One region of the Curtobacterium sp. RM9 genome, then DNA from elsewhere that is predicted to be linked to it. Evidence: riboswitches for the same ligand, from Rfam matches in the RefSeq annotation. Region 1 holds a riboswitch; the other holds the start of a gene.
The links. Region 1 has a riboswitch for thiamine pyrophosphate ahead of ACY3FI_RS04690 (ECF transporter S component). Riboswitches for the same ligand answer to the same signal wherever they lie in the genome.

Region 1 (5,356 bases):
CGAAGAACGCCGCGAGCCGGTCGACCTCGTAGAACTCGCGCGCGAGCGCCGCAGCGAGGTCGAAGCGGAAGCCGTCGACGTGCATCTCGGTCACCCAGTACCGCAGCGAGTCCATGATCAGCTGCAGGGAGTGCGGGTGCCCGACGTTCAGCGAGTTGCCGGTGCCGGTGGTGTCCATGTAGTACCGCTTGTCGTCGTCGACCAGGCGGTAGTAGGCCGCGTTGTCGATGCCGCGGAAGGACAGGGTCGGGCCGAGGTGGTTGCCCTCGGCGGTGTGGTTGTACACCACGTCGAGCACGACCTCGATGCCCGCGCGGTGGAGCTCGCGGACCATCGCCTTGAACTCCTGCACCTGCTGCCCGTGGTCGCCCGAGGACGAGTAGTGCGAGTGCGGCGCGAAGAACCCGATGGTGTTGTAGCCCCAGTAGTTCGACAGCCCCTTCTCCTGCAGGGTCGAGTCGTTCACGAACTGGTGCACGGGCATGAGCTCGAGCGTCGTGACGCCGAGGCGCTGCAGGTGCCCGATCACGGCCGGGTGTGCGACGCCGGCGTACGTGCCGCGCTGGTCTTCCGGCACGTCGGGGTGGGTCTGCGTCAGGCCCTTGACGTGCGCCTCGTAGATGACGGTCTCGCCGTAGGGGATCCGCGGTGCGCGGTCGCCCTGCCAGTCGAAGAACGGGTTGATGACGACGCCCTTGACCATGTGCGACGCCGAGTCCTCGTCGTTGGTCGAGTCCGGGTCGCCGAACGTGTACGAGAACAGTGCCTGGTCCCAGTCGATGTCGCCGCTCGTCGCCTTGGCGTACGGGTCGAGCAGGAGCTTGTTCGGGTTCGCGCGCAGCCCCGCTGCCGGGTCGTACTGACCGTGCACGCGGAAGCCGTACTGCTGGCCAGGTCCGATGTTCGGCAGGTACGCGTGCCACACGTAGGCGTCGACCTCGACCAGGTCGACGCACTCCTCGTTCCCGTCCGCGTCGAAGAGGCAGAGCTGGACGCGTTCGGCGACTTCGCTGAAGATGGCGAAGTTCGTGCCGCTTCCGTCGTAGGTCGCCCCGAGCGGGTACGGGTTGCCGGGCCAGGTGTGCAAACGGTCCTCCAGTTGTGGGTGGCGCCAAACTATCGGCGCGGCGCTGCGGCGTCCGCAGACAAGCCCCAGCTGTGGACGTCGCCGATGCGGTAAACGCTGTGGAGGGACAGCCGAGTAGCGTCGCGCGCATGGCCAACATCGTCACGCAGATCGCAGAGAAGGTGCGCCCGGTGGGCGTGTCCACCAACTACGGGGAGCCGGTCGAGGTCGGCGACCAGACCCTCATCCCGGTGTCCGTCGCCTGGTTCGGCTTCGGCGGCGGCGGGGACGACGACGAGAACGGTGGCGGTGGCGGCGGCGGCCTCTCCGCCCCCGTCGGCGCCTACGTGCGTCGACCCGGCAAGGACCTCGAGTTCGAGCCGAACCTCATCTCGCTCATCGTCGTGTCCATCCCGCTGGTCTGGGTGACCGGACGCGTCCTGCGCAAGCTGGTCCGCGCCCTGAAGAAGTAGCGCGCGGTCTGGAGGCGCGTGGCGGCCCCGCCCCGCGCCTCCAGACCGGTGCCACGCGGCCACGGCCGCGGGTAGGATGCAGGCACACACACGGGAGTCCGGGACCGCCGGGCTGAGAGGGAGCGAGTGGCGCTCCGACCGTCGAACCTGATCCGGGTCATGCCGGCGCAGGGAGGAGTCAGCACCATGCCTGCAACCATGCAGTCCGCCGTACCGTCCACCGCGACGAAGCGCTCGCTGCGGTGGCGCGTCGTCGACATCGTCGTGGCGAGCGTCCTCGCCGTCGCGATCGGCGTCGTCTTCAAGCTCTGGGAGTTCGGCTACGAGCCGCTCAGCACCGTCGCCGGCCTCGTGCTCCCCGGCACGCAGTCGCTCTTCGGCGGCGTCTGGCTGCTCGCCGGCCCCGTCGTCGCGATCGTCGTGCGGAAGCCCGGCGCCGCGCTCTACGCCGAGATGGTCGCCGCCAGCGTCGAGGCGCTGCTCGGCACGCAGTGGGGCTGGCTGACGCTCGAGGCCGGGCTCGTCCAGGGTCTCGGCGCCGAGCTCGTGCTCGCCCTCTTCCTCTACCGCGCGTACCGGCTGCCGGTCGTGGTGCTCGCCGGGGCCGCCGCAGGCCTCGCCCTCGGCATCAACGACACGGTGCTCTGGTACCCCGGCTACGACGGGGCGTTCAAGACCGTGTACGTGGTCTGCGCCGTGGTCTCGGGCGCCGTCATCGCCGGCATCGGCTCGTGGCTGCTCGTCCGGGCGCTCGCTGCGACGGGCGTGCTGTCCTCCTTCGCCGCCGGCCGTGAGCACGCTGGGCGCGAGCGTGCCGGCCGTGAGCACGCGAGCCGTGAGCACGCGAGCCGCTCCGACGGCGAGCACGACGAGCGCGGACCCCGCGTCGACGCGTGACCGGCTCGCCCGCGACGGGTGCCGCCGCGATCACCTTCCGCGACTGGGGCTGGCGTTACGCCGGCCGTGACGCGTGGGCGGTCCGCGGCCTCGACCTCGCGATCGCCCCGGGGGAGCGCGTCGCGGTCGTCGGGCCGTCCGGCGCGGGCAAGTCGACGCTCCTCCGGGCCGTCGCCGCCGTGCTGGCCGACGAGCCCGACCCCGACGACGACACCGCGGCCGCGGTGCAGGGCTCGGTCCTCGTCGACGGAGCCGACCCCCGCGCGGTCCGCGGGCGCGTCGGCCTCGTCATGCAGGACCCCGAGGCCCACACCGTGATGTCGCGCATCGGCGACGACGTCGCCTTCGGCTGCGAGAACGCGGGTGTGCCACGGGCCGAGACCTGGGAACGCGTGCGCGCCGCCCTCGAGGTCGTCGGCCTCGACCTGCCGCTCGACCGCTCCACGAGCCGGCTCTCCGGCGGCCAACGGCAGCGCCTCGCGCTCGCCGGCGTGCTCGCGATGCGGCCCGGGGCGCTCGTGCTCGACGAGCCGTGCGCGAACCTCGACCCGGACGGCGTCCGGCAGGTGCACGACGCCGTCCGGGCGCTCCTGGAGGAGACCGGTGCGACGCTGCTCGTCGTCGAGCACCGGATCGGCACGTGGCTCGACCTCGTCGACCGGCTGGTGCTGCTCGAACCCGCGGGCGGCGTGGTCGCCGACGGCCCGCCCGAGCGTGTGCTCGCCGAGCACGGCCCCGCACTCACCGCCGCCGGCGTCTGGGTGCCGGGTGCGGAACCAGCGCGCGGATCCTCCCGCCGCCGCCCTGCGCACGACCGAGCGGGCGGAACCCGCACTGGAGGCACGGTGCACGTCGACGGGATCCGCCCGCTCGACGGCGTGGCGGCCCCTGATCCCGCCCCCGCCGCGCCGACGGACGCGCTGCTGTCCGCGCGTGGTCTGGCGACCACGCGCGTCGGGCGCCTCCGACGCCGCGCCGCCGGTCGCGTCGACGCCCGGGTCGGCACGGGGATCGACCTCGACGTCCGACCCGGTCGGGTCCTCGCCGTGACCGGACCGAACGGCGTCGGCAAGTCGACGCTCGGCCTGACGCTCGCCGGCCTCCTCCGACCGGCCGATGGCGTCCTCCGCGCGGGCGCCGAGCTCGGCGGTGACGCGGGACCGACACCCTCCGACTGGACGAGTCGGCAGCTCGCGGCCCGGATCGGCACCGTGTTCCAGGACCCGGAGCACCAGTTCGTGGCCCGCTCCGTCCGCGAGGAGCTCGCCGTCGGTCCGCGCGCCCTCGGCCTGTCCGACGTCGACGCCCGTGTGGACGACCTGCTCGACGCCTTCGCGCTCCGGCACCTGGCCGACGCGAACCCCTTCACGCTGTCCGGTGGGGAGCAGCGACGGCTGGCGATCGGGACGGTCGTGGCCTCGACGCCGCCGGTGGTCGTGCTCGACGAACCGACCTCGGGGCAGGACCGGGCGACGTGGCAGGCGGTGGTCGACCGGCTCGGCGCTCTGGCCGACGCGGGGTGCGCCGTCGTCGCGGTCACGCACGACCAGGACCTCGTCCGGGCGCTCGACGCCGACGAGGTCGTGCTCGGCGTGGACGGCGCGCGACCCGTCCCGCGCGGTGACGACGCCCGCGACGCGCTCGGCGCGGACGGCCCACCCCGCGAGCCGGGCGCGACCGGGGTGACCGGTGAGCCCGGCGCGACCGGCGTCGTGTCCCCGACCGCGGCGGTGCGACGGTGACCGCGCCGACGGCCGCAGCCGACACGGCCGGGCGATCCGCGCCTCCCGTCCGGCCTGCTCGCGGGATCGCCGGCGTGCAGCCGGTGGCCGCGATGCTCGGGGTGCTCGCGCTCGGCCTGTGCCTCGTGCTGAGCCTCGACGTCGTCTCCGCGGCGGTCGCCCTCGCGCTCGAGGTCCTGCTCCTGCCGCTGCTGCGCCTGCCCGTCCGGACGCTGCTGCTGCGGACCGCGCCCGTGCTGGTCGCCGTGCCGCTGACGGCGCTGAGCATCGCGCTGTACGGCCGACCGTCGGGCCGGGAGTGGTTCGACCTCGGCTTCGCGCACGTCACCGACGGGTCACTGGCGCTCGCGCTCGCGACCGCCCTCCGCGTGCTCGCCGTCGGGGTGCCCGCCGTGGTGCTGTTCGTCGGTGCCGACCCGACGGACCTCGCGGACGGCCTCGCCCAGCTCCTGCGGCTGCCGGCGCGGTTCGTGCTCGGGGCGCTCGCGGCGGTGCGGATGACGACGCTCCTCGGCGAGGACTGGCGGCAGCTGGCGATGGCGCGGCGCGCTCGGGGCATCGCGGACTCCGGACGGCTGCGGCGCGGAGCATCGATGGCGTTCGCCCTGCTCGTGCTCGCGCTGCGGCGTGCGACGACGCTCGCGGTGGCGATGGAGTCGCGCGGCTTCGGCGCTCCGGGGAAGCGGACGTGGGCGCGGCCTGCGCGCTTCGCCGGGCCGGAGTGGGCGATGGTCGGGGTGCTCGTGGGGATCGGGCTCGTGGCGATCGCGGTGGCCGTGACGGCGGGGACCTGGCGTGCCTGACGACGGCGCCGCTCCGGTGCTCGCGCGTCGTCTCGCGGCGGCAGCACGGGCGGCGGCAGCACGGGCTGCGGCGGCCGCTCCGGGAGCGCCGCAGCGTCTCGTCGTGCTCGTCGACGGACGGTCGGGCACCGGCAAGACCACGCTCGGCACGGCCCTCGCCGCGGAGCTCGGCGCCGCCGTCGTGCACCTCGACGACCTCTACCCCGGCTGGGACGGCCTCCGGGCAGCGGCGGACGCCGTCGTGTCCGACGTCCTCGGGGCCCCGTCGGGCTACCGGCGCTGGGACTGGACGGCGTCGGGACCCGCGGGGTGGCAGCCGATCGACCCCGCGGCGGCGCTCGTGGTCGAGGGGTGCGGTGCGCTGTCGCGTGCCTC
Region 2 (5,356 bases), 320 kb from region 1:
CAGGCCCGCGCGCGCCGGTTCGAGGGCGTCCGCGGGAACAACGACGGGCCGGAGTTCGACGACCGGCTGCCCCTCGAGGCCCGCTTCGCCGTCGACGACCTCCGCTTCGGCCTGGTGCACGAGACCGGCGCCGCGGCCGGACGGGAGCGCCGCATGGACGCCGCGTGGCCGGACGTCGACGTCCTCGTGTTCGGGCACTCGCACATCCCGTGGGACACCGTCGCACCGTCCGGCCTGCGGCTGCTCAACCCGGGCTCGCCGACCGACCGCCGCCGGCAGCCCGACTTCACGTGGATGCGCGGGACGGTCGGCGGCAGCGAGCTGACGGTCGAGCTCGTCCGGCTGCCACCGAGCCGCTAGTCGTCAGCGCGTCGTCGGCTGGCGCCGGCCCGCTCGCCGCCAGCGCGCTCGACCGGCATCCGGAAGAAGGCCTCCTCCCACGCCACCGACCGGCGGAACGCCCGCGTCATCCGTCCCCGTTCCCCGGGATCGGCGGCGGCCGCGGCCTCCTCGACGTACGCCGTCGCGGTGGCGCTCGCCGCCGCGAACCCGGGGTCGCCGTACGCGCCGAGCCAGTCCGCGAACGGATGCCCGACCGGCGCGACCCCGAGCTGCGTACCGACCCACGCGTAGACCCGGAAGCACGGCAGCACCGCGGCCGCGAGGACCGCCGTCGAACCCGTGGCAGCGGCGGCGTCGAGGTGCGCGAGGTACCCGGCGCACACCGGGTGCACGGGGTCCTCGGCGTGCGTACCGGCGAGGCGTCGGTGGTGCAGGTCGCGTGCCTCCCGTTCGCACCCGACCGCGGCCTCAGCCCAGAACGCCGCTTCGGCGCCGGACGTCCGCTCGGCGAGCGAGGCGAGGTGCCCCTGGTACGCCCGCAGGTAGTGCACGTCCTGCGCGAGGTACCCGGCGAACGCGTCGGGGTCGAGCGTGCCGTCGCGCAGGCCGACGAGGAAGTCGCCGGCGATCGTCGCCGCCAGGACCGGCCGTGCGTCCGCCCACCACCGGTCCGTCCAGGACGGCGTCGGCAGGGCTGCCCGGGTCTCGGCACCGTGGTCGACCGGGCCGGTCCCGCTGCCGACCGCGAGGGCGTCCGCTCCCCGGAGCGCCGTCGTCAACCAGGCCTTCGCGGTGCCGACGGCGAGCTCCCAGTCGCCGTCCCGCGCCATCCGGGTCGCGATCGCGCTCGACAGGGAGCACCCGGTGCCGTGCGTGTTCGTCGTCGCGACGCGGGGTGCCGTGAAGGTCCGGACGGCACCGTCGGCGTCCACCAGCACGTCGTCCGAGGTCGGTCCGTCGTCGTGCCCGCCCTTCGCGAGCACGAGCACGTCCCACCGCCGGGCGACCGCGCGGGCGGCGGCGACCGGGTCGGCGCCGACGGGTGCACCGGCGAGCTCCGCCAGTGCGGCGAGCTCCGGCCGGTTCGGCGTCACCAGGTCGGCCAGGGCGAGCAGGTCCGCCATCGCCCCGGCGGCGTCCTCGTCGAGCAGCCGGTCGCCGCTCGAGGCCACCATCACGGGGTCGACGACGACGACCGGCGGCCGGTGCGCGCGCAGCCAGTCCGTCACCGTCCGCGCGACCGCTGCGGTGCCGAGCATCCCGGTCTTCACCGCGTCCACCTCGACGTCGTCGGACACCGCGTCGAGCTGCTCCCGCAGGAACGACGGGTCCGGCACGTGCACCGATCGGACGCCGCGGGTGTTCTGCGCGACGAGCGCGGTGACGACCCCCATGCCGTAGCCGTCGTGTGCCGCGATCGCCTTGAGGTCGGCCTGCAGTCCTGCCCCGCCGGTCGGGTCGGTCCCGGCGACGGACAGCACGCGGGGCACGCGCGCTCCGCCCGCGCTCACGCCCGGTCCTCCGCGTCGGACGGCGCGGTCTGGAGGCGCGGCTCGCCACCTCCGGGCACCGTCCGGCCCGGCGCGGCACCGGTCCACGCCGCCACGTAGGCCGCCGCCGCAGCGCCCGGATCCGGGGCGGCGCAGATCCCGGACACCACCGCGACGCCGGCTGCGCCGCGGACGCGGAGCGCCGGGACGTCGTCCAGCGTCACCCCGCCGATCGCCACGCACGGCAGGGCGGTCGCGCCTGCGATCCGGGCGAAGCCGTCGTGCCCGAGCGCCGGTGGGTGGTCGGGCTTCGTCGTGGTCGGGTGCACGACCCCGACGCCGAGCAGGTCCACGGACCCGGAGGGCAGACGATCGAGCGCGTCGAGGTGCGCGGCGGTGTTCGCGGTGAGGCCGACGTGCGCATCCGCCCCGAGGAGCGCCCGCGCCGCGGTGACCGGCACGTCCGCCTGCCCGAGGTGCACCCCCGCGACGCGGTGTCCGGCGAGCCGGGCGGCGAGGGCCACGTCGAGCCGGTCGTCGACCACCACCGTCGCCCGGTCGCCGACCGCGTCCGCGACCGCCGACACGAGCGCGAGGAGGTCCCGGGCGGAGGCGTCCTTGTCGCGCACCTGCACCGTCCGGACCCCCGCGTGCACCGCGGCGCGGACGACCCCGAGCACGCCGTGCCCGTACCGGTCGCACAGGGCGCCGTCGGTGACGAGGTAGACCCCGACCTCGTGCGCGCCGGTCACGCTGCGGCCTCCTGCTCGACGCTGATCCGGGCGTGCCGCACGACGTCCTCGGGGGAGAGCGCGGCCAGCCGGTCGAGGAACAGCGGCTGGAACGTGCCCGGGCCGCCGGCCTCCTCCGCCGCGAGCTCGGCGGCGATGGTGTGCACCGCGGTCGCCGCGACCGCCGCCGCGCCGGCGTCCGGGGTGACCGCGGCGAATGCCGCGACGACCGCGCCGAGTGCACACCCGCCGCCCGTGATCCGGGTGAGCAGCTCGGTGCCGTTCGCGACCCGGACCGTCCCGGTGTCCGGCGCGACCAGCAGGTCGACCGGACCCGACACGGCCACCGCGGCCACGCGCCTCCCGGCCGCCGCGACCGCCGCCGCACGCGCGTCGTCGGGACCGGCCGTGCTGTCCACCCCGCGACCGCCCGCCGCGTCGCCCAGCACGGCGAGGACCTCGGACGCGTTGCCGCGCAGGACCGTCGGACCGAGCGCGAGCAGCTCGCGGGCGAGCGCCGTGCGGACCGGCAGCGAGCCGACCGCGACCGGGTCGAGGACCCACGGCGTCCCGGCGTCGACCGCGGCGGACGCGGCCTCGACCGCGGCGGCCCGTGGCTCGGCGTGCGGGGTGCCGGTGTTCACGAGCAGCGCGTCCGCGACGCGGGCGAACGGCCCCGCCTCGGTGACGACGTCGACCATCGCGGCCGAGGCGCCGATCGCGAGCAGGACGTTCGCCGTGACGTTCTGCACCACGGTGTTCGTGATGCAGTGCACCAGGGGACTCCTGGCGCGCACGGCCTCCAGCAGGTCGGCGGTGCGGTGGGCCCAGGCAGGGGAGGGCGCAGCAGTGTGCATGGACGATCCCTTCGCGAGTACGAACTCGAGCAGGTTCGACGGGTGTGATCTCAGCCGCCGGATGCGGCACCCCGTGTCTCGGGACAGACCGTACACGGGCCGCGTGTGCCAGGGTTGACGGGTGCCCGATGCAACGCCTCCCGGCCCGCCGCCCGGTCCCCGCGACCCCGGAGACGCGTGGGCCGTCGGCCCGGACGGCACGAAGGCGTGGGGGCTCTTCGGCGCGGCCGGCCTGCTCGTCGACGACGGCGACGGCCGGGTGCTCCTGCAGCACCGCGTCGAGTGGAGCCACCACGGCGGCACCTGGGGCATCCCCGGCGGGGCACGCCACCAGGGCGAGGACGCCGTCACCGGGGCGCTCCGCGAGTCCGCCGAGGAAGCCGGCGTCCCCGAGGACGGCATCGACCTACGACACACGGCCGTGCTCGACCTCGGCTTCTGGACCTACACGACCGTGGTGGGGCGCGCCTCCCGGCCGTTCGAACCGGTGATCGCCGACCGGGAGAGCCTCGAGCTGTCCTGGGTCCCGGTGGCCGACGTCGACGACCTGCCGCTGCACCCGGGGTTCGGGGCGGCCTGGCCGGCGCTCCGGGCCGGCATCGCGACCACCCCGCACGTCGTGGTGGACGCGGCCAACGTGGTCGGCAGCGTGCCCGACGGCTGGTGGAAGGACCGTGCCGGCGCGGCCGAGCGGCTGCTCGTGTCGGTCGGGGCGCTCGCCGCGGCAGGGGTGTCGGCGGCCGAGCTGGACCTGCCCTTCGCGCGGTGGTGGCCGCGGTGGACCGTCGTGCTCGAGGGCGCGGCGAAGGACGCTGCGGACCGGGCCGGGATCGACGTCGTCCGGGCCGGGGGCTCCGGCGACGACGCGATCGTGACGGCGGCGCGTGCAGCGGTCGAGCGGGGGGACGCGCCGGTGCTCGTCGTCACCGCGGACCGGGAACTCCGGGCGCGGGTGGAGGCCGTGGGTGCCGGCGTCCGCGGACCGGGGTGGTTCCGCGACCTGACGGCATCAGTCGACTGAGCCGAGACGCGTGCCGCGTGCCGCGTGCCGCGTGACGCGTGCCGCGTGCCGCGTGCCGCGTGCCGCGTGCCGCGTGCCGCGTGCCGCGCCCGCGTGCCGCGCCCCGCGCGCGGGGTGACCGCGCTCCCTACTCCGGGACGTGTCGCCGTGAGCCCGCGAGCAGCGCCACCCACGACACCACCCCGAGGCCCACGACCACGCCGAGCACGACCGTGACCGGCACCCCCGACGCCCCGACCACGGCCGCGATGACCGCCGGCACGAGGAACCCGGCGTAGGCCACGGCGTAGAACGCCCCGGTCAGCCCGGCGAGGTCACGCGGGCCCGCGATCCGCTGCACCTCGAGCAGCGACGACACGAGCGCGGTCCCCATGCCGACGCCGATGACCGCGTTCGCCGCGAGCCCGACCCACACCGACTGCAGCTGCACGGCGACGCCGACGACCGCGATCCCCACCGTCATCACGGCCACCGCGACGACGAGCCCGCGCGCCGACGACACCGAGTGCAGGCGCTTGGCGACCGGCTGCACGGCGCTCGACACCCCGAGGGCGACGACCGTGGCCGCGGTCGCGAAGACGAGCCCCCAGGTGCCGGTCGCCCCGGCGAGGCGCGTCGGCAGGTACCCGTACCCGATCGCCGCCGAGCCGAAGATCCACGGGGCGGCGACGAGCACGACCCGGGTGAACCGGCGGTGGCCGGCGCTGGGGATGCGCAGCTGCCGCCACCACGGTCCCGGCAGGCCGCCCGAGCGGCTCGTCTCCGGCGTGCGCCAGACGACGACGGCGAAGGGCAGCGCCACGGCGACGTGCACGAGGAAGGGCAGCACCTCGGGGATCGGGCCCCACTGCGCGATGAGCCCGGCGACGAGCGCCCCGGAGCCGGAGCCGAGCGTGAACGCGAGCGAGGCGCGCC

Region 2: it holds a riboswitch for thiamine pyrophosphate, as region 1 does, so the genes downstream of both, thiM (hydroxyethylthiazole kinase) here and ACY3FI_RS04690 (ECF transporter S component) in region 1, are expected to answer to the same signal.

What each region holds. Positions count from the first base shown of each region.
Region 1 covers NZ_CM143271.1:989,357-994,712, forward strand. The annotation lists gene glgX (glycogen debranching protein GlgX) at 1-1,087, opposite strand, end outside; gene ACY3FI_RS04685 (hypothetical protein) at 1,216-1,539, shown strand; TPP riboswitch at 1,620-1,731, shown strand; gene ACY3FI_RS04690 (ECF transporter S component) at 1,726-2,436, shown strand; gene ACY3FI_RS04695 (ABC transporter ATP-binding protein) at 2,433-4,178, shown strand; gene ACY3FI_RS04700 (energy-coupling factor transporter transmembrane component T family protein) at 4,175-4,981, shown strand; gene ACY3FI_RS04705 (nucleoside/nucleotide kinase family protein) at 4,974-5,356, shown strand, end outside.
Region 2 covers NZ_CM143271.1:1,305,973-1,311,328, forward strand. The annotation lists gene ACY3FI_RS06160 (metallophosphoesterase family protein) at 1-360, shown strand, start outside; gene thiD (bifunctional hydroxymethylpyrimidine kinase/phosphomethylpyrimidine kinase) at 357-1,853, opposite strand; gene thiE (thiamine phosphate synthase) at 1,850-2,584, opposite strand; gene thiM (hydroxyethylthiazole kinase) at 2,581-3,420, opposite strand; TPP riboswitch at 3,409-3,504, opposite strand; gene ACY3FI_RS06180 (NUDIX domain-containing protein) at 3,542-4,441, shown strand; gene ACY3FI_RS06185 (MFS transporter) at 4,569-5,356, opposite strand, start outside.